Linked DNA regions of Luteibacter rhizovicinus DSM 16549. The protein of the gene in region 1 binds, or shares a complex with, the protein of each later gene. Links are inferred from orthologs where the notes say so. Each region holds a gene or a part of one and is shown in the gene's direction. Other genes may lie near its edges. The genes, in order: eno and rne.

Region 1 (14,913 bases):
CAGCGCGAGTTCGTGCCGGTGCTGGCGCGCGCGGCGGTCGCGGTGGGCGTCTCCGGCCTGTTCGCCGAGACCCATCCGGACCCGTCCAAGGCCCTGAGCGACGGCCCGAACGCCTGGCCGCTCGACCAGATGGAAGAGCTGCTCGAGACCCTCATGGAGCTCGATGGCGCCGTGAAGCGTCGCGGATTCAAGAACCACGCTTGATCGTTCCTCCGGAACGGTATGATTGACGGTATAGCGGGACCGCAAAGGTCCCGGGGAGACGGGCTGGATGGTCGAGGACAACGGGATCCATGTCGCGGGCGAACCGCGCCAGCGTGCGGCGCGCCTGCCGCAGTCGGGTCACGGCATCGCCTCGTTCGTCATCGCCCTGGTTTCCGGGCTCGTCGTCCTTGCCGGTATCGGCTTTGCCGCGCTGATGGTCGCCTCGGGCGATCCCGAACAGCACATGGAAGTGTTCGGACTTGTCGGCCTCGTTCTCTGCGTCTTTCTCCTCCTTGCCCTCGTCGGCCTCGTACTGGGCATCGTTGCCCTGCGCAGGCAGGACCGCCGCCGCACGTTCGGCGCGATCGGGCTGGGACTCAACGCTTTCATCCTGATCGGTACCGTGGGGCTCGCGTTCCTCGGTACTTTCTTTCGTCATTCCAACTCGTAACGGGAAGCGCATGACCACCGATATCACCAAGATCCACGCCCGCGAAATCCTCGATTCCCGCGGCAACCCGACCCTCGAAGCCGAGATCACCCTGGCCGACGGTTCCTTCGGCCGTGCGGCCGTGCCGAGCGGCGCCTCCACCGGCACGCGCGAAGCCGTCGAGCTGCGCGACGGCGACAAGAAGCGCTACGACGGCAAGGGCGTGACCAAGGCCGTCGGCAACGTCAACACCACGATCGCCAAGGCGCTCGCCGGTTTCGACGCCGCCGACCAGAAGGGCCTCGATGCGAAGCTCATCGCCCTGGATGGCACCGACAACAAGGGCAACCTGGGCGCCAATGCGCTGCTCGGCGTTTCCATGGCGGCGGCTCACGCTGTCGCCGCGTCGAAGAAGCAGGCCCTGTGGCAGTACTTGATGGTCGACGGCGGCGGCACGCTGCCGGTGCCGATGATGAACATCATCAACGGCGGCGCCCATGCCGATAACAACGTCGACGTGCAGGAGTTCATGGTGCTGCCGGTCGGCGCGCCGAGCTTCGCCGAAGCGCTGCGCTACGGCGCCGAGATCTTCCATGCGCTGAAGTCGGTGCTGAAGGGGCGTGGCCTCAATACCTCGGTGGGCGACGAAGGCGGCTTCGCGCCGAACCTCAAGTCCAACGTCGAAGCACTCGACACGATTCTCGAAGCCGTGAACAAGACCGGGTACAAGGTCGGTAGCGACATCCTGCTCGGCCTCGACGTGGCCAGCTCGGAATTCTTCAAGGATGGCAAGTACGACCTCGAAGGCGAAGGCAAGATCTTCACGCCCGAGCAGTGGGTCGACACGCTGGCGTCCTGGTCGAAGCAGTACCCGATCGTCACCATCGAAGACGGCATGGCCGAAGGCGACTGGGCTGGCTGGGCGCACCTGACCAAGGCCATCGGCGAAGGCATCCAGCTGGTCGGCGACGATCTCTTCGTCACCAATCCGAAGATCTTCCAGGAAGGCATCGACAAGAAGATCGCCAACGCCATCCTGATCAAGGTCAACCAGATCGGCACGCTGTCCGAGACGCTCGAAGCGATCGCCATGGCACACCGCGCGAAGTACGCGGCGATCGTGTCGCACCGTTCCGGCGAGACCGAAGACACCACGATTTCGGACATCGCCGTGGCGACCACGGCGACCCAGATCAAGACCGGTTCGCTGTGCCGCACCGATCGCGTGGCCAAGTACAACCAGCTGCTGCGTATCGAGGAAGCCCTCGGCGCGAAGGCGCGCTATGCCGGCCGGGATGCGTTCCCGAGCCTGTCCAAGCTGCCCGGCTGAGTCGTGCCTTGAGCAACGCGGCACTCCTGCGCTGGATCGGCCTGATCCTCGTCATCGTCCTCATCGCGCTGCAGCTGAAGCTGTGGGTCGGCGGTGGGGGCATGGCCGAGGTCGATTCACTGCGCGCGTCGGTGCAGAAACAGACCGAGGAAAACGCCGCGTTGCTCAAACGTAACCAGGCGCTTGCCGCGGACGTGGAAGATCTCAAGCACGGCGAGCAGGCTACCGAAGCGCGTGCGCGCCAGGAGCTGGGCCTGATCAAGCCGAACGAGACCTTCTACCAGATCGTCGAGCCAGGGGCGGCGACCAGTGCGCCGCCGCCTCCGCCGCCCGTCGGTCCCGGCACCCAGTGATGGATGCCCTGTGGTGTGTGGTTCCGGCTGCCGGTCGAGGCGTCCGGGCGGGTGGCGATCGGCCGAAGCAGTATCAGTCGCTGGCCGGACGTCCTTTGCTCGATCACACGCTTGAACGCCTGGCGGCGCATCCGCGCATCGCCGGGCTGGTCGTCGTCATCGCGGCGGACGATCCCCATTTTTCTGCCGTCGAGTCGATCGGCGGCAAACCCCTCATCGCGACCATCGGCGGCGGTGAGCGCAGCGACTCCGTGCTGGCGGGCGTACTCGCCTTGCCGGCCGCCGTGGCGCCGGATCATTTCGTCCTGGTCCACGATGCCGCGCGGCCCTGCGTGCGCGCCGACGACATCACCCGCCTGATCGACCTGGCGGGTGTGGGTGAAGGCGGTCTGCTCGGCGCGCCCCTGCGGGACACCCTCAAGCGGGCGGATGCGGACTGTCACAGCACCGCCACCGAACCGCGCGAAGGTCGGTGGCGCGCCTTTACGCCGCAGATGTTCCGCCGGGGCGCGCTGGCGCGTGCACTCGCCCTTGCCGCCGCGGACGGTATCGTCGTCAGCGACGAGGCCATGGCGATGGAGCGCACGGGCGTCATGCCGCTGCTGGTGGAAGGTTCGGAAGACAACATCAAGGTGACCACGCCGGCGGATTTCGCGCTGGCGGAGTTCCTGCTCGGGAGAACACGTTAATGCGTATCGGACAGGGATTCGATGTCCACGCCTTCGGTGAAGGCGATCATGTGATGCTCGGCGGTGTGCGCGTGGCGCACGGGCAGGGCGTGCTTGCGCATTCGGACGGCGACGTCGTGCTGCATGCGCTGTGCGATGCGTTGCTCGGCGCGCTGGCGCTGGGTGATATCGGCAAGCATTTTCCGCCATCCGACGATAAGTGGCGCGGCGCGGACAGTCGCAGCTTCGTGCGTGCCGTGGCGGGTATGCTCGCCGAGCGCGGCTATGCCCTCGGCAATGCCGACATCACCGTGATCTGCGAAGCGCCGAAGGTCGGTCCGCATGCGCAGGCGATGCGCGAGGTGATCGCCGCCGATCTCGGTGTCGACATCGATCGCATCAGCATCAAGGCGACTACCACGGAAACCCTCGGGTTCACCGGTCGCCGCGAGGGCATTGCCGCCCTGGCGACGGTGCTGGTCGAGCGGTCATGAGCGAGAGCGAGTCACGCGCCGCCACGCCGCGTCTGCACGACCGGCTGGAGGCGATTACCGATCTCCTGCGCCGTCGGGAAGGCTTGCTTGCCTTTGCCGGCGCGGCGCCGGATCGCGATGACTCGCCCCTCGATGCAGCCGACGCGGAGTTGCAGGCCCTGCTTGACGGACTCCATCCGGCCGATCTCGCCGATGTGTTCGAATCCTTGCCGCTCGAAGACCGGCTTGCAGTCTGGCAGCGGATCCGCAGCGATCGCGACGGCGACATCCTGCTCGAAGTCTCCGACTCGGTACGCGAATCGCTCATCGCGGACATGGACGATCGCGAGATTCTCGCTGCCGTCGAACCGCTGGACGCGGACGAGCTCGCCGACCTCGTCGACGACCTGCCGACCGAAGTGCTGCCCGAACTCATGGCCAGCCTCGATGCGCAGGATCGTGAGCGCGTGCAGGCCGCCATGTCCTACGAGGACGACCAGGTCGGCGCGCTGATGGACTTCGACATGGTCACCATCCGCGAGGACATCAGCCTCGAAGTGGTGCTTCGTTATCTTCGCCGCTTCGACGAGCTGCCTGCGCAGACCGACAAGCTCTTCGTGGTCAACGCCGACAGCGTGCTGACCGGGGTGTTGCCCCTGCATTGGTTGCTGGTGAACTCGCCGGACAAGATGGTCCGCGAGATCATGGCGCCGGACGTGAACACGTTCCGCCCGGAAGACGATGCCTATGACGTGGCGCAGGCTTTCGAACGCTACGACCTGGTGACCGCGCCGGTCGTCGACGCCGGGATGCGCCTGATCGGCCGCATCGCCGTCGATGCGATGCTGGACTTCATTCGCGAAGAGAGCGAAACCGAGGCGCTGTCGCGCGGTGGCCTGCGCGAAGAGGAAGATATCTTCGCCTCCGTCTGGAAGTCCGTGCGCAATCGCTGGGCGTGGCTGGCGATCAACCTCGTCACCGCCTTCGTGGCATCGCGCGTGATCGGCCTGTTCGAGCATTCCATCGAGAAACTGGTGGCGCTTGCCGCCTTGATGCCCATCGTCGCCGGCATCGGTGGCAATTCGGGTAACCAGACCATCACCATGATCGTTCGCGCCATGGCGCTGGAGCAGGTGGGTACCTCGCAGGTACGCAGGCTGTGGCGCAAGGAACTGGGTGTTTCCCTGTTCAACGGCGTGGTCTGGGGCGGTGCCATCGGCATCGCCGCGTGGCTGCTCTACGGCAATCCTGCGCTTGGCCTGGTCATGACGGCCGCCATGACACTGAATCTCCTGCTCGCCGCCTTCATGGGCGTCGGCATTCCCATGCTGATGGTCAAGCTCGGTCGCGATCCCGCGCTGGGCTCCAGCGTGCTCATCACCGCCGTCACCGATAGCGGCGGTTTCTTCATTTTCCTGGGGCTGGCGACGATTTTCCTGCTCTAGAAGGCCGCGAACCATGACAGACAACGAACTCCCTTTCGCCTTCGGCGCCCCGCCGCTGCGCGGCCGCCTGCGCTCCGCGCCCGAGGATTTCTTCGTCGAGGAAATCCTCGGCTATGAAGCCGATGGCGCCGGCGAGCATGCGTTTCTCCTGGTGGAAAAGCGCGGCACGAACACCGATTGGGCAGCACGTGAACTCGCCAAGTTCGCCGGTATCCAGCCGATGAATGTCGGCTACGCCGGCATGAAGGACCGCCACGCGGTGACCCGCCAGGTGTTCACCGTGCACCTTCCAGGCAAGGCCGATCCGGACTGGTCGGCGCTCGTATCCGACGAGATCAAGGTGATTTCCGCCGCCCGCCATTCGCGCAAGATCAAGCGCGGGGCACTGCGTGGAAACCGCTTCGTGCTGGTGCTGCGGGAGATCGAAGGCGATCGTGCCGCCGCTGACGAACGCCTCGCCGCGATCGCGAAGCGTGGCGTGCCGAATTATTTCGGCGAGCAGCGATTCGGTCTCGGTGGCGGCAACGTGGCGCAGGCGAAGCAGATGTTCGGCGGTCGCCGCGTCGACCGCGACAAGCGCTCCATCCTGCTTTCGGCGGCACGTTCGCACATCTTCAACGGCGTGCTCGCTGAGCGTGTCGGGGCAGGGCAGTGGGATACGCCGATGGATGGCGAGATCTGGTCGTTGGAAGGCTCGCGCTCGTGGTTCGGACCCGAGGCGTTCAGCGACGTGTTGGCCGAGCGTCTCGCTCGCTTCGATATTCATCCGTCGGGTCCGTTGTGGGGCGATGGCGAGCCGCCGTCCACCGATGCGGTCGGCGAGCTGGAGCGTGCCGTTGCCGCCCGTGACGAAGATCTTGCGAAAGGTCTGGCGGGCGCGCGCATGGACCAGGAGCGCCGGGCGCTGCGCATGCTGCCGCGCGATCTGGCCTGGCGCTGGCTGGATGATGGCGCGCTCGAAGTCTCGTTCGGCCTCCCGGCCGGGGCGTATGCGACGACCGTGCTACGCGAAGTCGCCGCCACCCTGTAATGCTCTAGGTCCCACAGAATGCTCGCCGATGAATCGGCTCCTACAGGTAGCTATTAGCCTTTCAGCAGGACGACGACGGCCCCGGTGCCGCCTTGCATCGGGCGGGCCGAGGCGAAGGCAACGACATCGTCCCGTCGACGCAGCAGCCGGTCGGTCAGACCCTTCAACACCGGCCCGGCCGCCTTGGAGCGCAAGCCCTTGCCGTGGATGATCCGCACGCAGCGAATCCCATCGTGGCGGCACTCGGCGAGGAACTCGGCAATCGTCATCTGCGCCGCGGCGGCGTTCATCTGGTGGAGGTCGACGTCCGCCTGGATGCTGAACTGACCGCGCTTGAGCTGTTTCAGCAGCTTGGGCGGGTAGCCGTCACGCAGGTAGGACAGCTCCTCACCTACTTCGAGATCGGCCGGGTCGTAGTCGAACAGGAGTGACTCGGCCGGCACGGCCGCCTCGTCGGCATCGCGCATGTGCGGATACGGCTCGGGGCGAGGGCGCTCGGGTAGCGACTCGACCGGCGCCATCGGCCGCACGTCGCCAATCGCCTCGCGGAAGAGGCGGCTGTCATCGTCGTGAAGGGGAGGCGTGCGGCGCTTCATTGCCCTCATCCTAGCTGCGTTTCGTGAATCCCGCTGCCCGCTCCGGTAGACTTGGACCGGTCGGGCGGCCTTGTCGATATAGGGCCGCCACACCCGATTTTCGATCTGGATCAGCATGCAAGTTCTGGTTAGCAACGACGACGGCGTAGAGGCTCCGGGCATCCGGATTCTCGCCGGGCGTCTGGCCGAGTTCGGCACGGTGACCGTGGTCGCCCCCGACCGCGATCGCTCCGGCGCGAGCAACTCGCTTACCCTCGACGCCCCCATCCGTGCCCATCGCATGGAGAACGGGTTCTATCGCGTGTCGGGCACGCCGACGGACTGCGTCCATCTCGCCCTGGCGGGCATGCTCGAGCATGAGACCGACATCGTTGTGTCGGGCATCAACAATGTCGCCAACCTCGGTGACGACGTCATCTATTCGGGCACCGTCTCGGCCGCCATGGAAGGGCGCTTCCTCGGCCTTCCCGCGATCGCCGTTTCCCTGGTGACGAAAGAGGGCTCCGGCCGTCACTTCGATGCGGCCGCCAGCGCGGTGCTCATGATCATGCGTCGGTTGATCGTGGATCCGCTGCCGGCGGACACCATCCTCAACGTCAACGTGCCTGACCTTCCCTGGGAAGAGATTCGCGGCTTCGAGGTCACCCGGCTCGGCAAGCGTCATCGCGCCGCGCCGGCCATCCGGACGGAAGATCCGCGCGGTCGCACCATGTGGTGGATCGGTCCGCCGGGCGAAATCGACGATGCCGGCCCGGGCACCGATTTCAATGCCGTCAGCCGCGGCTTTGTCTCGGTCACGCCGATCCACACCGATCTCACCCGTTTCCAGGCCCTGGAGAAAGTCAGTAGCTGGATGCTTCCGCTTTCGTCGGCGATGGGTAACGAGGAGGCAGCCTGAGGTGGTGAACCTGCATGCCCTGCCTGCTTCGGCCCTGCGCGGCGAAGGAATGACCTCGCAACGTGCGCGCGACCGCCTGGTCGCCAAACTGGTCGAGGAAGGCATTCGCGACGAGCGCGTGCTCGAAGTCATCCGGCAGCTGCCGCGACATCACTTCATCGATCAGGCGCTGCATTCGCGCGCCTATGAGAATACGGCGCTCCCCATCGGCCACGGACAGACCATTTCCCAGCCCTGGATCGTCGCCCGCATGACCGAGGCGCTGATCGAGCATGGCGTGCCCGAGCGTGTGCTCGAAATCGGCACGGGGTCGGGTTACCAGGCCGCGGTGCTCGCCGGCATCGTGACCACGGTCTACACGGTCGAACGGATCGAAGAGCTGCTGCGCCAGGCGCGTCGCCGGTTCCGTCAGCTGGGCATCGAGAACCTCCGTTCGCGGCACGACGACGGCAAGCTGGGTTGGGAGTCGGATGCGCCTTTCGACGCCATCATCCTCACCGCCGCCGGCGACCGCGTTCCGCTGAAACTGCTTGACCAGCTCAAGCCGGGCGGCGTGCTCGTGGCGCCGGTCGGTAGCCCGAGCCAGCAGGTGCTCCTGCGTCTGCGCAAGGGCGAGAACGGCGAGGTCTTACGGGAAGAACTGGGTGCGGTGAGTTTCGTGCCCTTACTCGGCGGCATCGGTTGATGCGCCTCCACGACAGGGAAAACCGCTGAATGCGGATGTTTGCTTCGCTTTACGAACGCGCCATCGTCTGGGCGCGTCATCGTCACGCGGTCCGCTATCTCGCGGGCCTGTCCTTCGTCGAAGCCTTCATCTTCCCGATCATGCCGGAAGTGATGCTCGCGCCGATGATGCTGGCCGAGCCGCGCAAGGCCTTCCGCTACGCGAACTGGAGCCTGCTGTTTTCGCTGGCGGGTTCGCTGGTCGGCTACATGCTCGGCCACTACGCCTACGAGGCCCTGAAGCCGCTTCTCGAGTCGATGCACCTGCTCGCGCCGATCGAGAAGGGCGTGGCAAGTCTGCGCGAGGACATGGCCGCGCATGCGCTGGCCCTCTACATCGCCCTGGCCATGGCTGCGCTGCAGCCCGTGGTGCCGATGAAGTTCGTGACCTGGGCTTCCGGCATCATCGGGGTGCCCCTGCTGCCGTTCCTGCTTTGCATGCTGATCGGGCGTGGCAAGCGGGTCTGGCTGCTGGCCTTGCTCGTACGCCTGTTCGGCGAGCGCGCTGAACGGATCCTGCGTAAACACATAGAGTGGATAGGTTGGGCTGCTATCGTTGCAGTCGTCCTTCTGGCCGTGTGGTGGTTCCTGCTGCGATGAGTGCCCGTGAAAGGAAATCCGCGATGCTCATGATCCGTCCGCTCGCGCTGGTAGGCGTGCTGTCGGCTGCCGTGGTCGTGGCGGGCTGCGATGTCACGCGCAGCTCTGTCATCGTCACGCGGAGCCCGGGTAGCTACACGCCGAGCCACGACGCGACGCCGCCTCCGGCGCCGCCTGGTGGCAGTTACCGGGTCATGAAGGGCGATACCCTCTACAGCATCGCCTTCCGCAACAAGGTGGATTTCCGCGATCTCGCCAGCTGGAACGGCATTGCCTCGCCGTACACCATCTGGCCGGGCCAGGACCTGCGGCTCGCCCCGCCGGGTCATGACAGCAAGTCGGCGCCCGCGCACGCCGCGCCGGTCGTCGTGGCCGCTACGCCCCCGCCCGCGGGTACGCCGCCCGCCGGTAATGCGCCGCATGGCACACCGCCGCCGGCCCAGCCTGCGCAACCCGCTTTCCAGAGCGTGACGGATGCCGATGTCGCGCCGCCCGCTGTCCCGGCCCCCGCGACCACGACAAACACACCGGTCGTCGTCGCCGGCAAGCCGGCGGAGTCGGTCGTTCCTGTTGCCGTGCCAGTGCCCCCGAGTGCGCCTAACGCCCCCGCCGCGGCGCCCGCCCCCGTGGAGAATCCGCCGGCAGCGACGCCTATCGTGACCAGTGGCGCATCGCGTAGCGCCGGCGGCATCGCCTGGCGTTGGCCGGCCGACGGCACGATGCTGAAGAAGTTCTCTTCCGCCGACGCCATTCCCGGCATCGAAATCGGTGGCAAGGCCGGTGACCCGGTGCGCTCGGCCGCCGATGGCGTGGTGGTGTACAGCGGCAACGGCCTGGTCGGCTACGGCGAGCTGGTCATCATCAAGCACAGCGACAGCTTCCTCTCCGCCTACGGTCACAATCGCAAGCGACTGGTCAAGGAAGGCGAGAAAGTGAAGGCAGGGCAGGCCGTGGCCGAAATGGGCTCGAGCGGCGCGACCCGCGACGAACTCCAGTTCCAGATCCGCCGCGACGGCAACCCCGTCGACCCGCTGCAATATCTGCCAGCAAAATAGGTACATGCATGAGCCGCTTCAGCGGCGAATGCATAGGTAAATGTAGGAGCCGATTCATCGGCGAATAGTAAATACACGCGCTGCACAGCAGCGCTTCCTCCCAGGTTGCTGGCCTCAGCCCCTCACGAGGCCTCCCCATCGAAGCAAGAGCTCGCCGATGAATCGGCTCCTACAGGAGCAGGGGCCCCCACCGCCTAGGCCTGGCGCTTGTTCCGCACCTCAAACGCCTGCAGGTGCGCGAACGCCACCTCCAGCATCGGCGCTTTGACGCCAGCGTCCCGCGCCCGGCGCAGCATGTCACCCACGATGTGGTCGGCTTCGATGCGCTGTCCCGATTCCAGGTCGCGCAGCATGGACGCCGTCAGTGGTGAGCCTTCCTGCGTCAGTGTTTTCCAGGCAAAGGCGCGGGCGTTGTCCGGTACGGCATGACCGGCCGCGCGCGCCACCGCCAGGCACTCCTCGTACATCTGCTCGGTGAGCTGGCGGCCATCGTTCGTGGCGACGATGTCGCCGACGCTGGCGCGGAACAGGCAGGTCGCCCCGGCGAGGGTGGCCAGAAAAGAGAATTTAGCCCACAGGTCGCGCTCGATATCGGTCGAGTGCGTGTGGTCGACGTTCGCCTTGGTGAAGGCTTCGGCGATGGCGATGCAGCGGCCGTCGTGTCCGGTGCCGTCCCGTTCGCCGAAGGTCACCGATGCCCCGCTGCCGAAGTGCAGGATCTCTCCTGCAGGGCCCTTCGCAGCGCTGATCACGCACATGCCGCCGATGATCCGGTCAGCGCCAAAGCGTTTGTCGAGCACGGGGTAGTGGGCCAGCCCGTTGAGGATCGGCAGGATCGCCGTCGTCTCCCCGATGGCCGGGTCGATCGCCTCGATGGCCGAGTGCAGGTCGTAGGCCTTGCAGGAGAGCAGGACGAGATCGAACGTGCCCGCCGCGGCGACCGTGTCGGCGGTGACGTGTTTCACCGTCAGGGTAGCGTCGCCGAACGGGCTCTTGATGACCAGGCCCTTCGCATCCAGCGCCGCTGCCCGATCCGGTCGCACCAGGAAGGTCACATCCGCGCCTTCCTGACTCAGGCGGCCGCCGAAGTAACCGCCGGTGCCGCCGGCACCGAGAACGAGGATGCGCATGGAAAGGTTATCCCTGGGGCAGGATGAAGGCCGCCAGGACCCTGCGGCCCTCGCCGGCCAGGAGACTGTAGGTGCGCGCGGCCGAGCCGTTGGTCATCGCCTCGACGCCGATGCCCTGGCGCAGGAAGCCAGCCATGACCTCGGCGGGGGGAAAGACCTGGCGCTCCCCGGTCCCGATGATCACCAACTCGGGCTTGAGCTCTGCGATCAGGGCGACGTCGGACAGCGTGAGCTGTTTGGCGTCCGTCACCGGCCAGTCCTCGACGACCTTTTCAGGGGTCAGCAGGAGGCTCTTGTGAAAGTCGCGATCGACGATGGTGACCGTGTTCGCGCCCACCCGGCGCACGAAGAGGTACTCGCCAGGGTGCTCGAACGAGAGGTCCATGGCGGGTTACCGGGGTAGGGCGAGCTTCGGATCCTGCTCGTTCCGGCGGAACAGGACGACGATATGGCCGATTTCCTGGACCTTTTCGGAGCCGGTCTGGCTGGTCAGGAAGTCGATCTGGGCCTGGCGCTCGTCCTTGTCGCCTCCGGAGAGCTTGACCTTGACCAGCTCATGGATATCCAGGGCCTGGGCGAGTTCCTTGGCCACGGCCTCGGTGGCACCCTTGTTGCCCAGCAGGACGACCGGCTTGAGATCGTGGGCCATGCTGCGGAGATAGCGGGACTGTGTAGGGGAAAGCGACATTGCGTTCAGGTTCGATGTGCGGCTGACAGGCGTCAAAGGGTATCATGCAAGGCCCGCTCCTTAATAAGCTCCGGTCTAAAGCCATGGCACGCAGTAAGACCAGCTCCCAGTGGCTGAAAGAGCACTTCGATGATCCCTACGTCAAAAGGGCTCAGGCGGAAGGGGCGCGCTCGCGCGCCATCTACAAGCTCGAGGAGCTGATCGAGCGCGATCGCCTTATCAAGCCGGGCATGACGATCGTCGACCTGGGCGCCGCGCCAGGCGGCTGGTCCCAGCTGGCCCGGCGCCGTCTGGGCGACACCGGCAAGGTGATCGCCATGGACATCCTGCCCATGGCCAGCCTGGCCGGTGTGGAATTCATGCAGGGCGATTTCCGCGAAGAAACCGTTCTCCGTGAGCTGGAAGCCATGCTCGGCGGCCAGAAGGTCGATCTTGTCCTCTCGGACATGGCCCCCAATATGTCTGGTGTGGCACTGGCCGATCAGATCCGTGCGATGGACCTTTGTGACCTGGCTCGCCAGTTCAGTCTCGACTGGCTCAAGCCAGGCGGGTCGTTCCTGGTAAAACTGTTCCAGGGCGTAGGGTTCGACGACTACCTTAAGAACTTGCGTGCTGACTTCAGTCGCGTGACGATGCGTAAACCGAAAGCCTCCCGCGCACGTTCGGCGGAGGTGTATGCACTGGCGACCGGCCTCAAGTCGGCGTCCCGGTAACCTGGCGAGAACACCGCATGAATGAGATGGCAAAAAATCTGTTGCTCTGGCTGGTCATCGCGGTGGTCCTCCTTACCGTGTTCCAGACTTTCAATCCCCACAGCGGCTCGTCGCAGGACATGTCGTATACGACGTTCGCCCAGAACGTCGATAACGGTAACGTGGCCAGCGGCACGATCACCTCCACGGCGCCGCCGACGATCACCGGCAAGCTGAAGGATGGCGGTGCCTATCGCACGGTCGTACCGGTGGTTGGCATGTCCAGCAGCGACCTGGTCAAGCAGATGCGCGACAAGGGCGTCGAGCTGCGCCAGGAGCCCGCCGACAATGGCTTCTCCCTGCTCGGACTGCTGTTCAACTGGCTGCCGATCATCATCTTCGTCGCCGTGCTGATCTGGTTCATGCGCCAGATGCAGGCCGGTTCCGGTGGCCGTGGCGCCATGAGCTTCGGTCGCTCGCGCGCCAAGCTGCAGGGCGAAGACCAGGTCAAGGTCAACTTCACCGATGTCGCCGGTTGTGACGAGGCGAAGGAAGAAGTCGGCGAGCTCGTCGAGTTCCTTCGCGATCCGGGCAAGTTCCAGAAGCTCGGCGGCAAGATTCCCCGCGGCGTGCTGATGGTGGGTCCGCCGGGTACCGGTAAGACCCTGCTCGCCAAGGCGATCGCCGGCGAAGCCAAGGTGCCGTTCTTCTCGATCTCCGGTTCGGACTTCGTCGAAATGTTCGTCGGCGTCGGCGCCAGCCGCGTGCGCGACATGTTCGAGCAGGCCAAGAAGCACGCTCCCTGCATCATCTTCATCGACGAGATCGACGCCGTCGGCCGCCATCGTGGCGCCGGCATGGGCGGCGGTCACGACGAGCGCGAGCAGACGCTCAACCAGCTGCTGGTCGAAATGGACGGCTTCGAAGGCACCGAGGGCATCATCGTCATCGCCGCCACGAACCGCCCCGACGTGCTCGATCCGGCCCTGCTGCGTCCGGGTCGCTTCGATCGCCAGGTCGTCGTCGGCCTGCCGGACGTCAAGGGCCGCGACCAGATCCTCAAGGTGCACATGCGCAAGGTGCCGACCGCGGCCGACGTCGACCCGATGGTCATCGCGCGTGGTACCCCGGGCTTCTCGGGTGCGGATCTCGCCAACCTCGTCAACGAGGCGGCGCTGTTCGCGGCGCGTGAGAACGCTCGCGAAGTGCGCATGAGCCATCTGGATCGTGCACGCGACAAGATCCTCATGGGCTCGGAGCGTCGCTCCATGGCCATGAACGACGAAGAGAAAAAGCTCACCGCGTATCACGAGGCGGGCCACGCGATCATCGGTCGCCTGGTGCCCGAGCACGATCCGGTCTACAAGGTCACGATCATCCCGCGCGGTCGCGCGCTGGGCGTCACCATGTATCTGCCGGAAGGCGATCGTTACAGCATGAACAAGGTGGCGATCGAATCGCAGCTCTGCTCGCTGTATGGCGGCCGCGTCGCCGAGGAACTCATCTTCGGCCACGACAAGGTCACCACCGGGGCGTCGAACGATATCGAGCGTGCGACCAAGATGGCGCGCAACATGGCGACCAAGTGGGGCCTGTCCGATGAACTCGGTCCGGTCACCTATGGCGAGGAAGAGGACGAGGTCTTCATCGGTCGCTCCGTCACGCAGCACAAGAGCGTCTCCAACGAGACCGCACGCAAGATCGACGAAGTGGTGCGCACCATCCTTGATCGCGCTTACGCGCGCAGCAAGGAGCTGTTGACCACGAACATCGACAAGCTGCACATCATGGCCGAGACGTTGCTGCAGTACGAAACGATCGACGCACGCCAGATCGACGACATCATGAATGGTCGCGAGCCTGCTCCGCCGATCGACTGGACCAAGCCTGGTTCGCCGCCTCCGCCGCCCCCGCGTGGGGACGCTGGCTCGGCACCGGATAAGGTCGGCAAGCCCGCTACGCAGCTGTGAGAAGAGAAGGGCGGCCACAAGGCCGCCCTTCTTCGTTAGGCAGGGTAGAAGTGTGGGAGCCGATTCATCGGCGAGTGAGTCATGTGGGAGCCGATTCATCGGCGAAAGGGGTCCTCGCGAAAACCTCCCTTCGCAAGTCCAGACGCCTGATTACCCCACTTGTTACCAATTCGAGAAAAAAACTTTCAGAAAAGTGTTGACGCCCACGCTCGATATCTGAATAATTCCGCTTCTCGACACGGCGCCAACGCTTCACAGCGGCAGGCAACGAGTCAAAGGTTTAAAGTGTGCGCCCGTAGCTCAGTTGGATAGAGTACCAGGCTACGAACTTGGTGGTCGGGAGTTCGAATCTCTCCGGGCGCACCATCTTTAAAAGCGGTTGAAAGTGTGGTGTGTTCATACGGATTGACGGGCTTGGGCTTGACCCGTAACATTTGAAGGCTTCACCAAGTCGTTATCGGTGGATACTTTAAGATTCGGGGTATAGCTCAGTCTGGTAGAGCGCCAGCTTTGGGAGCTGGATGTCGGGGGTTCGAATCCCTCTGCCCCGACCAGTTGGCGTTCTACGTACAGTGCCTGCGCCTGTAGCTCAACCGGATAGAGCATCGGCCTTCTAAGCCGACGGTTG
Region 2 (16,156 bases), 3.2 Mb from region 1 along the record:
GACGAAAGCGATCCGCACTTCGCCGAACTGGGCCAGATGGGTTCGGAGCTGGCGGCACTGCGTTCGCCGGAAGGCAAGCCCTACCCGCTGCATCCGCTGCCCTGGGCCGAGCCGATCCTCGACGAAGGTCGTCGCCTGGCGGCGTCCTACGCGAACTACCTGATCGTCAACGGCGCGGTACTCGTGCCGGCGTATGGCGATGAGAAGGACGCGGAAGCGGCGCGGATCATCGGCCTGGCCCACCCGGGCCGCGAAGTCGTCCAGGTGCCGTGCCGCCCGTTGATCTGGCAGAACGGCAGCCTGCATTGCATCACGATGCAGTTGCCCGCCGCGATCGCCCAGTAACCCTGAGGAAGAAAAACGATGACCCGCAAGACCCTCAAGGTCGCCCTGCTCCAGGAAACCGACCGCGGCAGCCGCGACGGCAACCTGGATGCCATCGAAGCCGGCCTGCGCGAAGCGGCCAAGGCCGGCGTGGAACTGGTGTTGCTGCAGGAACTGCACAACGGCCCATACTTCTGCCAGCGCGAGAGCGTGGACGTGTTCGACCTCGCCGAGACCATTCCCGGCCCGGGTACCGAGCGCATCGGCAAGCTCGCCGAGGAGCTCAAGCTCGTCGTCATCGCCTCGATCTTCGAGAAGCGCGCCACAGGCCTGTATCACAACACCGCCGTGGTCTTCGATCGCTCGCGCGAGATCGCCGGCAAGTACCGCAAGATGCACATCCCCGACGATCCGGCGTTTTACGAGAAGTTCTACTTCACGCCGGGCGACCTCGGTTTCGATCCGATCCAGACCTCGGTCGGCAAACTCGGCGTGCTCGTCTGCTGGGACCAGTGGTATCCGGAAGCCGCGCGCCTGATGGCGCTGGCCGGCGCCGATATCCTGTTCTACCCCACCGCGATCGGCTGGGATCCGAACGACGACGATGCCGAGAAGGCACGCCAGCGCGAAGCCTGGATCACCGTGCAGCGCGGCCACGCGGTCGCCAACGGCCTGCCCCTGCTCTCGTGCAACCGCACGGGCTACGAGGCGGACCCTTCCAACGTGGGCAGCGGTATCCAGTTCTGGGGTTCGAGCTTCGTGGCGGGCCCGCAGGGCGAGTTCATCGCCCAGGCCGGCACGGATGGCCGCGAACTGCTTATCTGCGATGTCGACATGGAGCGTAGCGAGCATGTCCGTCGCATCTGGCCGTTCCTGCGCGACCGCCGCATCGACGCCTACGGCGACCTGACCAAGCGTTTCCGCGACTGATCCCCCTCTTAAGGACTCCGAGCGCATGATCCCTGCCGAGCACGACGAAACGCTCCCCGCCGCCCTGGAAGGCCAGCCCATCGAGCGCATGAGGCGCGACGGCGTGGACTACGTCATCCTCGGCACGGCTCACGTCTCCCGAGCGAGCGTGCACGCGGTGGAAGCCCTGCTCGAGACCGAGCACTTCGATGCGGTCGCGGTCGAGCTATGCGCCAGTCGAGCGCATGGCATCCGCGATCCCGAGGCCTTCAAGCAGCTCGACCTGTTCCAGGTGATCCGCCAGGGTAAGGCCGGCATGGTCGCCGCGAGCCTGGTGCTCGGCTCCTTCCAGAAACGTCTCGCAGCGCAGTACGGCATCGAACCCGGTGCCGAGATGAAAGCCGCGATGGACGGCGCCGACGCGCGCAACCTTCCCGTGTGGCTGGTCGACCGCGAAGTCGGCACAACGCTCAAGCGCGCCTGGCGCAGCGTCGGCTTCGTCCAGCGCTTCGGCCTGCTGGCCGGCATGCTCGGCAGCGTGTTCGAACGCGAGGAAATCGCCGAAGCCGATATCGAGAAGCTGAAGGAATCCGACCTGCTCGAGAGCGCCTTCAGCGAATTCGCGACCAACTCGGCGCCGCTGTATCACGCGCTGATCGCCGAGCGCGACACGTTCATGGCCGCGCGCCTGCGCGAGAACGGCATGCGCATGGACCCGGAAGCGCCGACGCGCAAGGTTCTCGTCGTCATCGGCGCCGGCCACCTCAAGGGCATGAGCGAGCAACTGGCCCACCAGCATGGTGACGCGCAGGGCCTGGCGGACGACCTCGCCGTCACGCCGCCCGCGTCGGCCTGGCCGAAGATCCTCGCCGTCGGCCTGGTCCTGGCGATCTTCGTCGCCATCGGTTTCGCCTTCTATCGCAGTCCCAGCCTTGGCGCGGACGCGGTGAAGAGCTGGATCCTGCTGACCGGTGGCCTGTCGGCGCTGGGCGCCCTGATCGCCGGCGGTCATCCGCTGTCGATCGTTGCCGCCTTCGTCGCCGGACCGCTGAAGCCATTCCGTCCCGGCATCCCCTCCGGCGCCTTCAGCGCCATGGCCGAGGCGTGGATCCGCAAGCCGCGCGTGGTCGACTTCGAGCACCTTCGCGACGACATCACCCACTGGACGGGCTGGTGGAAGAACCGCGTGGCGCGGACCCTGCTCAACTTCTTCCTGGTCTGCATGGGCACGATCGCCGGCGAATACATTGCGGGCTTCCACATTATTCGCAGCCTGCTCTGAGTCCCCTGCTACCCTGAGTTGTCGGTCGTCGCGACACGCCTCTATACTTCGACGGCTTTTCAACCCCGGCCCCGCCCGGCACCCAGGGAACTCTTAATGAAGCGTCTGCAACTGGTTGGTCTGATCGCTGTAGCACTGTGCGCCGCATCCGCTGCGCACGCCGAAGGGGACAAGGCCAAGGGACGGACGCTGGTCTATACCTGCAACGGCTGCCACGGCGTGCCGGGCTATGCCAACGCTTACCCCGAGTACCACGTGCCGCATATCGCCGGCCAGAACGAGCAGTACATCGTCAACGCCCTCAAGGCTTACAAGAGCGGCGAGCGCACCCACCCGACGATGGGTATCCAGGCGCAGAGCCTGTCCGATGAGGAAATCGCGGACGTTGCCGCCTACCTCTCCAGTCTCGCCAAGTAAGCCGCCGAGGACGAATGATGATCCGTGGTTTTTCCCTGCTCGCCGTGGGCGCGCTGCTCGCGCTGACCGCCACCCAGACCTTCGCCGCCGGTGATCCCGTGCGCGGCAAGACCAAGATCGCCACCTGCGTGGCCTGCCACGGCCAGGACGGTAACGCCGTCGACCCGCAGTACCCGCGACTGGCCGGCCAGTACGCCGACTACCTCGCGATGGCCCTGCACGAATACAAGGACGGCCGCCGCGGCAACCCGATCATGAAGGGCTTCGCCGCCACGCTGTCCGACCAGGACATCGACGATGTCTCGGCGTATTTCGCCACCATGCCGACCAAGTTGGATGGGCTCGAGCATCACATCCAGGGCAGCGACTGAGCACAACCAGGACGTGGTGGGAGCCGGCAAGCACCCATCGCCGATGAATCGGCTCCCACACAAAAAAGCCCGCTTACGCGGGCTTTTTTGTTGCTTCAGCCAGCGGCCTTGGCGAAATACGGCTTCTCGCCCGTCTCGTGGTCGGTGACGTCGCGCACCTCGGTGATCTCCGGAATGCGCTCGCGCAGGGTCTTCTCCACGCCGTTCTTCAACGTGACGTCGACCATGCCGCAACCGTGGCAGCCGCCGCCGAAGCGGAGCACCACGATATTGCCGGCAGCGACTTCCACCAGCGAGATGCGCCCGCCGTGCGAGGCGATCTGCGGTGCGATCTCGGACTCCAGCACGAACTGGACGCGCTCGATCAGGCCTGCGCCCTCGCCCGGTGCCTCACCCTTGATCCGCGGCGCACGGATATTGAGCTGGCTACCGGTTTCCGTGGTCTCGTAGTCGATGCTGGCGGGGTCCAGCCAGCGTGCGCTCTCGCCGTCCACGTACAGGTTGAAGCCCGTGCACTCGATGGTCCACTCGTCGCCGGTGAGCTCCGAGGTCGAGCAGAACTCCAGCTCGCACTGGGCGGACGGCGTGCCCGCATGGACCACGCGCACGCGAATGCCGAGGTCGTCGTCGCCCTGCTGCGAGAGCAGGCGCTGGAAATGCGCCTGGGCGCGCTCCGAGATGTCGATCATGAAAGGCTCCGAGGGGAGGTCCGGCGTGGGGAGCGCCGGATATAGCACCATTCTAGTACTGTTTAGTGGACGCCGCCTTTTGACAATTCAACCGCGACGGCCGACGCTTCGCGCTTTCAACGTACGGAAACCTCCCATGACCCTTCCCCCCCTCGCCAGCCAGCACTGCACGCCCCGCAAGGGCGCCGAGCATGCGCTCGATCGGGCGGCCATCGACGGTCATCTCGCCGCCCTTCCCGGCTGGAAGGTCACGGCGGACGGCAAGGCCATCGTCAAGGACTTCCCGTTCAAGGATTTCCACCACACGCTGGGCTTCATCAATGCGGTCGGCTTCATGGCCAACCAGGAAGACCACCATCCGGATCTCGAAGCCGGTTACGGCCATTGCCAGGTGCTCTGGTCCACCCATGACGTGGGCGGCCTGTCGCTGAACGACATGATCTGCGCCGCGCGCGTCGAGGCCCTGCTCGATCGCTGAGGTGCGAACGCTGCCGCCCCGCTGGACCGCCGTCGTGGCGGTGCTGCTGGCACTCGGCTCGCTTTTCGCCCTGCCCTGGTTCGCGGCGACCCTCGTCCGCGCGACGATCGAGCGCGACAGCGCCCAGGATCGCGCTGCCTATGCCGCTGGATCGTCGCCCTGGCACTGGCATCTCCGCGACAGCGACGATGTCGTGGCGGGACGCGCCTTCGGCGGTGGGCGGCTGAAGCCGCTGCCGAATGGCCTGCAGGTCACGGCGACCGACGGCTCACCGCTGCAGGTCGGCTTCCCGCTGAACCGCCAGGCCGACCTGCGCGCCCTGACCACCCTTCGCCTCGATGCCTCGGCCTCGGCCAGGGGTCACTATGGCATCGACCTACGCCAGACCCTGCAAGCGCCGATCGTCCATGCGGACCTGGGCGAGTTTGGGCCGGGTCCGCTGGTGCGTGCCCTCCGACTGGACCGCATGAAGTGGGCCGACGCGGCCGGCCATGCCGCGATCCTGCCTGCCCGGGCAGCCATGCTCCGGCTCACGGCCACGCTTCCCGCCGGCCAGACGCTCACGCTTCACGACGCGTCGCTGGTACCCGCACCGGCGTGGGCGCCACCGGACGCCACGGCCTTGCCAGACGGGCTGACCGCCGAAGGCCTGCTCGACTGGCGCGATGCCCGACGGGCGACCGCACCGACGGCGAGCTTTGGCGATGCCCGGGTATCGCCGCCCGCGCCCGCGTGGCAACCGTGGGCGGCACCGCTTCTCTATGCTTTGCTGCTGATCATCGTCCCCGCGATGCGCAAGGCCATGAAGCCCGGCCAGGAGACCGCTGACTCGCCGGCCAGGGCGGGGCCGATCGAAGCCCTGCTCGTGATCGCGGGGCCGGTGTGGTTCATCGCCGGGCTGGGCCTGTCGAGTAAACCGGTCGCCTCAGGCATCGCCATGTTCGTGCTCGGCGTGGCTTACGCGGTCCTGCTGGGAATCCGACGCCAGCTTCCTCGCTGGCGCTGGTTCGGCGCATGGCGGACGGTGGGATGGCCCTTGCTCGCCCTGCCGGTGGCCATCGCCATCGTCGCCGTGGCCGGTCATGCGCCCGCGTGGCCGGCAGCCGGACGCGCCCTCCTCTATATAGGTTGGGCCTTCGTCCAGCAGTGGCTGATCCTGGCGGTCGTCGCCGCCTTGCTGGCGCGAGCGCTGCCACGACCGCTGGCCGTCTTGCTCGCTGCCCTCGCCTTCGCCCTGCTCCACACCCCGAACGGCCTGCTGATGCAGCTCTGTTTCGTGGCCGAGCTGGGCTGGGCCTGGTGGTACCTGCACCACCGGGCCCTCTTTCCGGTGGCCCTGGCCCATGCGCTCAGCGCCCTGCTCCTGCAGGCCTGTCTCGCCGGCGGCATCCTGCGCTCACTGGAAGTGAGCGCCCGGTTCCTCGGCTGAGACGGCTCGACCGGTAAGACGACTCAGCCGGCCAGTTTGTCGAGGAACGCCTTCAGTTCGTCGGGCAACGGCGAGGAAAAATCGTAGTTCCTGCCGTCCAGGTCGAAGCTCATCCGGGCCGCATGCAGGAACATCCGCTTCAGTCCCATGGCGCGGAAGCGCTTGTTCGCGGCCTCGTCGCCGTACTTCGGGTCACCGGCCAGCGGGTGGCCGGCGTATTGGGCATGCACGCGGATCTGGTGGGTCCGGCCGGTACCCAGGGTCGCCTGCATGAGGCGGGCGTTCGGGTACTGCTCCAGTTCCTTGAAGTAGGTGAGCGAGGGTTTACCGGCGTCGTCGACCCGGACCAGCCGCTCGCCACCGTGCATCACGGACTTGAGCAGGGGCGCGTTGACGTCGAACTTGGCCTTCCGCGGGGTGCCGGTCATCAGGCAGAGATACTGCTTGGTGACCGTGTTTTCGCGGATCAGGGCCTGAAGCCCGGTGAGGCCCGACCGCGACTTCGCCAGGACGAGCACGCCACTGGTATCGCGGTCGAGGCGATGGACCAGCTCGAGGTGCTCGTTGGGCCGGGCGGCGCGCAGCAGTTCGATGGCGCCATGGCTGACACCGCTGCCGCCGTGGGCCGCGATACCGACCGGCTTGTCGATCACCAGGAAGTGCTTGTCTTCGAAGATCACCGCGTCGGCGACCGACTTGACCATGCCGGAGGGGGCCACGCCCTCCTCACGCTCGGCCACACGGACCGGCGGGATCCGCAACATGTCGCCCAGGGCGAGGCGCGTTTCCGGCTTGGCCCGCTTGCCGTTGATACGAACCTGGCCCGTTCTCAGGATGCGGTAGACCAGGCTGCGCGGCACTCCCTTGAGCATGGTCATCAGGGCGTTGTCCACGCGCTGACCGTCCCGCTCGGGACCGATTTCGACGATGCGCACACCTTGGCCGCCGTCGAGGGAAGTTACCGTCTGCATTGATAAAACTCGAATTTGATAGGATACTCGGCGAGCGCCAGGCTCCGCTGAAGACTTATCTCTCGCGGGGTGCCTGTACCGTCACGTAAGGCGAGTGTCATGCCATTCCGTCCGAGGGGTCGGAAGGTGAGCACACCCCACATCGTAACGGTTCGGGTTGCGGTTGTCCGGCTAATCCGTAAGGACGCGGACCGGTTGCAAGGCGCTTATCACGAATCACGCCGGGTCCAGGTATCGGTCCCGGATCCCATGCCGCTTGAAGCCTCACCGCTGCGGCGCGATCCCCGGCAGGCCGCCCCAAAGGGCGCCACCGCGGCCCGCGGCCGCGCGGCAAGGTCGAGGAATTACAATGAAGCGTATGTTGATCAACGCGACTCAGCGCGAAGAGTTGCGCGTGGCCATCGTCGATGGCCAGAATCTTTACGATCTCGATATCGAAATCCCGTCCCGGGAACAGAAAAAAGCCAACATCTACAAGGGGCGCATCACCCGCGTCGAGCCGTCTCTCGAAGCCTGCTTCGTCGACTACGGCGCCGAGCGCCACGGCTTCCTTCCGCTGAAGGAAGTGGCCCGCGAATACTTCAACCCGAACGCGGAAGGCAAGTCCAACATCCGCGAGCTGTTGAAGGAAGGCCAGGAAATCATCGTCCAGGTCGAGAAGGAAGAGCGCGGCAACAAGGGTGCCGCCCTCACCACCTTCATCAGCCTCGCCGGTCGTTACATGGTGCTGATGCCCAACAACCCCCGTGCCGGTGGCGTCTCGCGCCGCATCGAGGGTGAAGACCGCCAGGCCCTGAAGGAAGCGATGGAGCACCTCTCGGTGCCCGACGACATGGGCCTGATCGTGCGTACCGCCGGCATGGGCCGCGACGCCGAGGAGCTCCAGTGGGACCTCGACTACCTCCTGCAGCTCTGGAAGTCGATCTCCGGCGCAGCCAACTCGCAGAAAGCCCCGTTCCTGATCTACCAGGAATCGAAGCTGTTCATCCGCGCCCTGCGCGACTACCTGCGCAACGACATCGGCGAAATCCTGATCGACGAGGAGCAGCTGTTCAGCGACGCTCGCGACTTCGTCCAGCAGGTCATGCCGAACAACCTGCGCAAGCTCAAGCTCTATCAGGATCCGACGCCGCTGTTCTCGCGGTACCAGATCGAAACCCAGATCGAGAGCATCTTCGAGCGCAACGTCCGCCTCCCCTCCGGCGGTTCGATCGTCATCGACCAGACCGAAGCCCTGACCGCCATCGACATCAACTCGTCGAAGGCGACCAAGGGCAGCGACATCGAAGAGACGGCGTTCAACACCAATCTCGAAGCCGCCAGTGAGATCGCCCGCCAGCTGCGCATCCGTGACGCCGGCGGCCTGATCGTCATCGACTTCATCGACATGGACAGCCCGCGCCACCAGCGCGAGGTCGAAGAGCGCCTCAAGGACGCCCTCAAGGCGGACCGCGCCCGTGTCCAGATCGGTCGTATCTCCCGCTTCGGCCTGCTCGAGATGTCGCGTCAGCGCCTGCGTCCGAGCCTCGGCGAAGCCACCCAGATCGTCTGCCCGCGTTGCGAAGGCCACGGCCACATCCGCAGCGTGGAATCGCTCGCCCTCTCCACCCTGCGTCTCATCGAAGAGCACGCGATGAAGGAAAACACCGGGCAGGTCCTGGTGCAGGCGCCGCCCGCGGTCGCCAACTTCATGCTCAACGAGAAGCGCGCCAGCGTCGTCGAGATCGAGCTGCGCCATAACGTGCACGTGGTCGTCGTCGCCGACGACAAGCTCGAGACCCCGCACCTGGAAATCACCCGTATCCGCGAGGCGGACATGGGCGAGCACAGCAAGCCGAGCTACGAGCGCACCACCCCGGTGGTCGCCGTCGCCCTGCCGAAGATGGGCCAGGCCCTGGGCAGCGGCGAGCAGCCGCTGGTGACCGGCGTGGTTCCGTCCACGCCGGCGCCCATCCGCGACGACGAAGACGAGACGCCGGCTGCACCGGTCGCCGCCGCCAAGGCACGTCCGGTCGCCGCCGCTCCGGCCGCGAAGGGCGGCTTCCTCTCGCGCCTCTTCGGTGGCCTGTTCGGTTCCTCCGCACCGGCAGCCCCGGCGGCCGAGCCGGCACCGGCCCGTCGCGACGAATCGCGCCAGGGCAGCGGTAGCCGCAACGAGCGCAATCCGCGCCGTGACGACCGCCGTGGCAACGAAGGGCGCAACAAGAACAACGAGCAGCGCCAGCAGGGTCAGCGCGGCGAGCGCGGTGAACGTGGCGAGCGTAAGGACAACGCGCAGCAGCAGCCGAAGGGCCAGCAGCAGGCCAAGGGCGGCAACAAGCAGGGCCGAGGTGAACCGCGCCAGGGCGAGCCGCGTCAGGGCGAAGAGAAGCAGCCGCGCCAGCCGAAGGAACAGCAGCAGGGCGGCCGCCAGGGCGGTCGTCAGGGCCAGGAGCCGCAGGGCCAGGCCGGCGAAGGCCAGGGCCGTCGCCAGCCACGCGGCGAGCGTCAGCCGCAGGGCGAGAAAGTCGAGAAGATCGAAAAGGCCACCACGCTGGTCGCCGGTGCTGCCCAGACGGCCGCACCGGGTGCCGTGCACGTCCCGGCCGAGCGGCCCAACGCTCCGCTGAAGGACGAGGAAGGCGTGTCGCCGGTCATCACCGACGAGGCCCTCACCCAGGTCGAGGGCTCGCTTGCCGCCGATGGCAGCGCACCGTCCACCGACACCAAGGACACCGAAGGTGGCCAGCGCCGTCGTCGTGGCCGTCGCGGCGGTCGCCGCCGTCGTCGCCAGGAAGACGGTACGCAGGCCGGTTCGATCGAAGGCGGCAACGCTGACGATCTCGATGACGAGGACGGCGACAGCGACGACGTCGCCGATACCGCGCCGGCTCGCACGACGCGTGACAGTGCCAGCGTGCCGCCGATGCTCGATACGGCAGCCGCTGCCGAGAACGCGTTCGCCGTGGGCGCCCCGCGCAACGAAGCTACCCAGCCCGCCGCTTTCGCCACGGACGACGAGTCGGTGCCGTCGGCACTGACCCTCGGCTCGCTGCCCAAGCTGCCGCCGATCCCGGGCACGTCCGCTCCGGTCACGTCGCACGCCCACCCTGTCGACCCGGCCACGCCGGCCGACTCGGCGCAGACACGTACCACCGAGCGCCGTCAGACCGAGTCCGATGCACCGCTGACGTCGAATCCGGTGTCGGTCGAGGCGCCGGTGCCCGCACCGGTCGCTGCGGCGCCAGTCGCCCCAGCACCGGTCGCCGTCGCCCCGGCGGTGGAAGAGCCGTCGATCGAGCTTGCGACGTCGGCCAAGCAGGCGTCCGTGCTCGACACGCCGGCTCGCGGCATGTTGCCGGATACGACCGCTGAGACTCCGGTCGTCGAAGCCGCTGTCGAAACACCGGCCCCGGTCGAAACGCCGAAGCCTGTCATCGCTCCTGCCACCCCGACGCCGACACCGACCGACGCAGAAATCGTCGTGGCCGCGCCCGAGCCGACGCCGATGACTCCGGAAGCTGCGGCTCCGAAAGCAGGTCATGCGTCGGAGCCGGTTGTGACACCGGTAGCGGCACCTGTGCAGGCACCGGTTTCGGTTTCGGCTCCGGTCGACGCACCGGCTCCGGCCCCGACCCCGGCTCCAGTTGCGGTGGCGGCTCCTGTCGCTACTCCGGTTGATGCACCGCTGCCGGTTGTCGCCCCGGACGCTGCTCCTGCCCCGGACGCTGCTCCTGCCCCGGTTGCCGCTCCGGCGCCCGCGCCGGTTGCTGCACCCGTTCCGGCACCTGCCCCCGTCGTGGCTCCGCCCGCACAGGGTGACCTCCTGACGCGTCCGCGTCAGGAACCGCCGCACGGTGACACGCCGCGCGACGAGCACTAAGCAAAAGGCAGGGAGGCTTCGGTCTCCCCAAAAAAACGCCGGGCAATGCCCGGCGTTTTTTTGTCACGAGTTACGAACTATCTCAACTACCAACCTGATGGTTGTGCGTGTCGAGCAACCCGTGCACGGTCATCAGGTGAGCGAGGCCCACGACGTGATCGACGTGCAGCTTTTCCATCAGGCGCTGCTTGTACGTGGACACCGTCTTGGGGCTCAGGTTCAGCCGCTCTCCGATGGAGGTAAGCGGCATCCCGCGAACCAGCATCATCGAGACTTCCATCTCACGGGTGGACAGGGTATCGAAGGGCGACTCCGAGCCGTCCAGCGTGGCGAGGGCGAGCTGCTGTGCCACCGACGGAGCGAGGTAGCGCCGACCTGAAGCTACCTGGCGTACGGCACTGAGAAGCTCGTCCGACGAGCAACCCTTGGTCAGGTACCCAAGCGCACCCGCATCGAGCAGCCGCTTCGGAAAGCGCGCGTCATCGACGATGGTGAGAATGACGATATTCGTGCGCAGCTTGGCGCGCACTACACGCTCGGTCAGTTCGACCCCGCTCATGCCCGGCATGTGGACGTCCACAAGCGCGATATCCGGCGCAAGCGTACGGATGAGCCGCAGGCCCTCTTCCGCCGTACCCGCTTCTCCCCTGACCCGGAAATCCGCTTGCTGCTGCAGGATCATCCGGAAACCGGTCCTGACCAGTTCATGGTCGTCGACCAATACAACGTTAATCATTTAGTGCCCTCCCTGGGCCGACTGTGCTTCGTTGCGCGCGGATCGATCGCGCGCGGCCTGCGGACGCATACAATGCCAGATGTGCAGGCGAGACAACCAGCGTGTACATATCATCAACCTCGGTCACGCCAGCCTGTAGCGGTAGACGCCGTGCTGCGTGAGGTGACATGACCTGATGTTCGTGTCATCGTCGCCCACGCCTGTTTGTAGGCGTACACGTAAGGACATGCTTTTCTCATGGAAGACACCACTTACCTCCTCGGTAAACTCGCCGCATTGGAATCGGCGCTCGACGCCGCATTCGCCACGCATCCCGACCCGTCCGCACTGATAGCCGCGCTGGCAGAAGCGATGTGTCGGTATACACCGGCATGCCGGCCGCAAGATGAGAGCTCATTCGCAGAAGGATGGATGGCCGTCGTGACACCTTTGTTGACCGACCAAGCCTGTTGCCAGGCGTCAGCCGTCTTTGCCGGCATCGCTGTCCCGGGTGACACGGTGATTTCCGCCCGGAAACGCAAGATTCACTGAGCGACGACCACCTCGTCCTCACGCAGCGGGCACGGTATCGTCAACGTCATCGCTGCAAGGTGGATGCTCCCCTATCGACCGGAGCACACCTCTTGGCTAATGAGAAAAATCGCCCGCCGCAACATCCCGGCCAGAACGATCCGCCGAGCGATCCACGCACGCCGACCCGTGAACCGGAGACGGACGCCTCAGGCGATCCGCTCGACGACACGGGTGAAGACAACCATAAGACAAAGGAGTAAGCGCATTATTCAATGCGCTTTAGATCCCTTCCCGCAGCGCGTGCCGCTGCACGTCGGCGCAGCAGGATGATCGCCGCGAGGATGAGAATCGTCGGACCCCAGCGCCCACCCGTCGCCATCGTAAGCAGCTTGCTGGCTGCCATGGCGCCGAGAGCGTTGGTGTGTTCGGTGGCCATGAGCCGTTTCCCCGGTTTTGCGACAGGTCAAGATTCGCCTTGCTGCCATGGGAAGATCGTGAAGCCGGGGGCTAGACGTCCTCACGCGCCGTCGAAGTCGACAAGGCGGGCGGCGACCGCCACTATGGGCGCCGTTATCACGTTGACGCCCCTCCTCCGATGCGCCGAACCCTAGCCGACTATGCGCCCTGGATTGCGATCGCCCTGGCTATCGCCGTGGCCGCCGCGTACTTCGCCCTCAATGCACCGAGCAGTCACGAAACCTACGACGACTGCCTCGCCCGGCTGGCTACTTCTGACGACACGGACGCAACCCGCGGGCTGAATCGTGCCGCGTGCGCGAACAAGCCGGGCGCCACGCCCGCGACGTCCGCCGCCACCCACCCGTAACGCTGGCCTTCGCGCCCGTTTCATGGCCGTGCACCGAGCATCGGTGCATGGGTTACTTCGCGTGGATCCTCTTCATCGGCGTGCTGCTGGTGGTCACCTCCATGGCCGCCGGCGTGATACGTCGCGGGCCAATCACATCGTTTGCGGTGTATCTCGCGGCGGGCGTCCTGGTCGGTCCCGCCGTCCTCGGCCTGGCGCGCTTGTCCTTCGATCACGACAACGCGGGCTGGCTTCGCGCGGTGACCGAGACCGGGCTGGTGGTCTCGCTTTTCATCACCGGGCTCAAGCTGCGCGTACCTTTCCGGCATGCCGCCTGGAAGACGGCAGCGCGACTCGCCGTGCCTGCCATGCTCCTGACCATCGGCGGGGTCACGGTGTTCACCCACCTGGCACTAGGTTGGTCCTGGCCGCTCGCGCTCGCCCTCGCCGCGATCCTGTCGCCCACCGATCCCGTGCTCGCCAACCTCGTCTCCGTGGACGACGCCCGCGACGACGATGCCCTCCGGGTGGCCCTTTCGGGCGAAGCCGGGCTCAACGATGGCACCGCCCTCCCCTTCCTTTTGCTCGCTCTTACCTTGATGACGACGCGGGAGGCAGGGACCGCTCTTTGGGCCCACTGGGTGGGTGTCGAACTGGTTTGGGGGTGGCTGGCTGGCATCGGGCTCGGCTTCGCCATCGGCTGGCTGATCGGTCATGCGGGCACGCACCTGCGCCACCTGACCCAGGACGTCGCGCCGAGCGATTTCCTCGCCCTGGGCATCATGGCGCTCGCATATGCGGGCGCCGAACTGCTGCACGCATCCGGGTTCCTCGCGGCTTTCGCGGCCGGCGTCGGCCTGCGCCGGGTCGAAATACACGTGGCCAGGAGGCACTCGGCAGACAGCGACGACGTCGCCCCGGAAGGCGTGTCCGAGCCTGCGGAATTGCTCGTCCGACCCAATGAACGCAGCACGGCCGGCAACGATCACCCGGTGCAGACCGTCGGCTGGGTGGTCTCGGATGCCCTCTCGTTCGGCGACACGATCGAACGCCTGATCGGCGCCCTGCTGGTGTTCGTCGTCGGTGTCGCCGTGCTCCCGGCTTTCAGCTGGGCTGGCGCCCTCGTCGCTCTCGTTCTCTTCCTGGGCATCCGGCCGGCATCCGTATGGCTGTCGACCATTCGCGACGGATTACCCTGGCAGCGCCGCCTGCTCCTTGGCTGGTTCGGTATCCGCGGGCTGGGCAGCCTGAACTATCTCGCCTATGCCTTGACCCACGGCCTGGCGGGCCGCGACGGTGACGACCTTGCGACGATCGCCCTGACCGTCGTGGCACTGAGCATCTTCATCCATGGCATGACCACCACCCCATTGATGGATTGGCGAGGAAGAGCTCTCGAGCGCCGGCGACAAAAAGCCGTCACTAGGTAGAACTACGGTAGCGAGCGACGGCGGATTCACGCGTACTCGTGCGTGTGGCCGCCGCGCGGCCAAGCGTCCTCTCCGGAGACTCCGCCCATGGGCAATTTCACTACTGCGTCCACCCGCCTGGCGCCGCATCGGCACCGGGCGATCCACACACCCCGTCGCGAACTGCGTACCACCTCACCCGACGACGGCGTGCAGCTGAATCGCCGGACGAACCTTCGCGGGGCGCTCATCGAACTGGACTGGCTCGGTGTGTGTTCGTATGAGAACCAGGCATCGTTTCTCGGCCTGGGAAAGCGCCTGGTCCTGACCGAGCTATTACGCGGCGCCGACATCAGCGCACCCGTCGCACGGGACATCGAATGGGCCATGCAGAAGCGCCGTGGCTGGATGGACGAAGATCATCGCAACGAAACGCTCGACGACTGACGATCCGTCGCGACGAGCCAGTAATCGCAAGATGTTTCGAGTATCGGACGCCGGCGCGCAACGGCAACATCACGGTGATTGAGCGAGGATCTCCCGGTTGATCCTCAACTCACCGGAAGCGCCACGATGGCTAACTCAAAGTCACCTTTCGATCGCCTCGCCAGTTGGGCAGCAAGCGCCTCCGGCACACCTTCGGCATCGATCGGCGCGGCGGTACTCGTCGCCGTGTGGGCGGCGTGCGGACCCTTCTTCCACTACAGCGAAACCTGGCAGCTGGTGATCAACACCGGCACCACCATCGTGACCTTCCTCATGGTCTTCCTGATTCAGAGTTCGCAGAATCGGGATTCGTGCGCCGTGCATTTGAAGCTCGACGAAATCATCAGCGCGATGAAGGGTGCGAAAGACGAACTGATGGATCTCGAAAGCCTCGACCAGGCTTCGCTGGACAAGATCCGCGACGAATACGTGCGCCGTGCCGAGCTCGCGCGCAGCGGTCATTCGGTCAAGGGCGAGGATGGCGTGCCGGCGGCTTGACCGTCGAATACACCCACGCGTCCGTCAGTTCGCCGGCAGCATCTGTCCGACCACCTTGCCCTTCGCGTCGAGCATTTGTAACGACGGCGAACCATCCGAGGCTACTTTCATCACGATGCGAGGATGACCCGCCGTGTCTGCCATCGTGAGGGCTACGCCGTCATCTTTGCCTCTATCGCCGCCGCGATTGAGGATCATGCGAGGCGTGGGTCGACCGCGCTCTTTAAAAAAGGCTTCCACCTTGGCGTCGCGCTGTGCATCCGACAGGCCCTTTACCGATTCGAGCACCTTCATCAGGTCCATGATCGAGTAATCGGGATAGTCAGTGAACTGCAGTGATGCCGTGCGTTGCTGGCCATGCTGCCTTGAGCCGAGCGCCATGGTCTGATCCTGCTCGTAGGCGTCGAAGGAAAGATGACCACTCGAGTCCTTGATACCGTCAGGCCCCATCTCTCCACCGAAACTCAGACCTCCGTTTTCCGTGCCTTCCGCATTGAGAAAAAGCAGACCGGCGTTCTTTCGCCCTGCCGGATGCGGAAACTCTTTTCCCTTGACGTAGATGCCTGGCGACGTGCCCGCACTACTCATCACCATGCGCAGCGTTCCGTCTGGCTCGCGCAGGTTGATGCGTTGCACGTCGAGTTGCTCGAGCGTCATGGCCCTGGGTGACAAGGCAAAACCGCTGGCCACCGTGACGACAAAGACCGCCGTCAGGACGCCCGAATAGATCATCAGAAAACGCTGCCCCGAAATGCTCATCGTTCCATTCCCTCCCGAATGAAGTGTGCCTCTTGCCTTGCGTTGGCAAGCCTGCACCCCGGTTCGGCGCTGTTTCAAGTGCCGGAGGGAGACGACGCGGCGAATGTGCCGAAGAGTCGTCGTTATGTCCCAAAGAAATGCCGACTTTCGCCGATAACAAGGGCCAAGGATTTCGCCATGGCCCAGAACATAGGCTACGTTCTGGGCGCGTGGGATGG

The links.
Region 2: the proteins of eno (region 1) and rne are in contact, whole or in part, in a solved structure (PDB 2FYM), measured with the Escherichia coli proteins. The link is inferred for Luteibacter rhizovicinus DSM 16549 from one-to-one orthologs.

The regions. Positions count from the first base shown.
Region 1 is NZ_CP017480.1:15,970-30,882, reverse strand. The notes cover bases 1-2,814. They hold eno (phosphopyruvate hydratase), read left to right. Parts: upstream 1-665; coding sequence 666-1,964; downstream 1,965-2,814. Other genes in these bases: ispD (2-C-methyl-D-erythritol 4-phosphate cytidylyltransferase), read left to right, coding at 2,317-2,814; ftsB (cell division protein FtsB), read left to right, coding at 1,973-2,317; BJI69_RS00195 (hypothetical protein), read left to right, coding at 272-655; kdsA (3-deoxy-8-phosphooctulonate synthase), read left to right, coding at 1-204. Outside these bases: more of ispD, read left to right, coding at 2,815-3,006; ispF (2-C-methyl-D-erythritol 2,4-cyclodiphosphate synthase), read left to right, coding at 3,006-3,479; mgtE (magnesium transporter), read left to right, coding at 3,476-4,903; tRNA pseudouridine(13) synthase TruD, read left to right, coding at 4,917-5,933; BJI69_RS00160 (Smr/MutS family protein), read right to left, coding at 5,987-6,529; 5'/3'-nucleotidase SurE, read left to right, coding at 6,645-7,427; BJI69_RS00150 (protein-L-isoaspartate(D-aspartate) O-methyltransferase), read left to right, coding at 7,477-8,112; BJI69_RS00145 (YqaA family protein), read left to right, coding at 8,142-8,750; BJI69_RS00140 (peptidoglycan DD-metalloendopeptidase family protein), read left to right, coding at 8,945-9,805; panE (2-dehydropantoate 2-reductase), read right to left, coding at 10,000-10,935; BJI69_RS00130 (Mth938-like domain-containing protein), read right to left, coding at 10,943-11,320; ribosome assembly RNA-binding protein YhbY, read right to left, coding at 11,327-11,623; 23S rRNA (uridine(2552)-2'-O)-methyltransferase RlmE, read left to right, coding at 11,707-12,336; ATP-dependent zinc metalloprotease FtsH, read left to right, coding at 12,354-14,285. UniProt on the Escherichia coli protein: Catalyzes the reversible conversion of 2-phosphoglycerate (2-PG) into phosphoenolpyruvate (PEP). It is essential for the degradation of carbohydrates via glycolysis.
Region 2 is NZ_CP017480.1:3,173,279-3,189,434, reverse strand. What follows is about bases 6,876-10,932. They hold rne (ribonuclease E), read left to right. Parts: upstream 6,876-7,219; coding sequence 7,220-10,732; downstream 10,733-10,932. Other genes in these bases: BJI69_RS14610 (response regulator), read right to left, coding at 10,815-10,932. Outside these bases: BJI69_RS14660 (agmatine deiminase family protein), read left to right, coding at 1-345; BJI69_RS14655 (carbon-nitrogen hydrolase), read left to right, coding at 364-1,254; BJI69_RS14650 (TraB/GumN family protein), read left to right, coding at 1,280-2,515; BJI69_RS14645 (c-type cytochrome), read left to right, coding at 2,612-2,932; BJI69_RS14640 (c-type cytochrome), read left to right, coding at 2,950-3,303; BJI69_RS14635 (NfuA family Fe-S biogenesis protein), read right to left, coding at 3,399-3,992; BJI69_RS14630 (4a-hydroxytetrahydrobiopterin dehydratase), read left to right, coding at 4,129-4,470; BJI69_RS14625 (CPBP family glutamic-type intramembrane protease), read left to right, coding at 4,472-5,899; BJI69_RS14620 (RluA family pseudouridine synthase), read right to left, coding at 5,923-6,870; more of BJI69_RS14610, read right to left, coding at 10,933-11,468; BJI69_RS14605 (hypothetical protein), read left to right, coding at 11,706-11,999; BJI69_RS22545 (hypothetical protein), read right to left, coding at 12,247-12,417; BJI69_RS14600 (hypothetical protein), read left to right, coding at 12,577-12,807; BJI69_RS14595 (cation:proton antiporter), read left to right, coding at 12,855-14,216; BJI69_RS14590 (hypothetical protein), read left to right, coding at 14,304-14,642; BJI69_RS14585 (low affinity iron permease family protein), read left to right, coding at 14,769-15,179; and 2 more genes. UniProt on the Escherichia coli protein: Endoribonuclease that plays a central role in RNA processing and decay. Required for the maturation of 5S and 16S rRNAs and the majority of tRNAs. Also involved in the degradation of most mRNAs.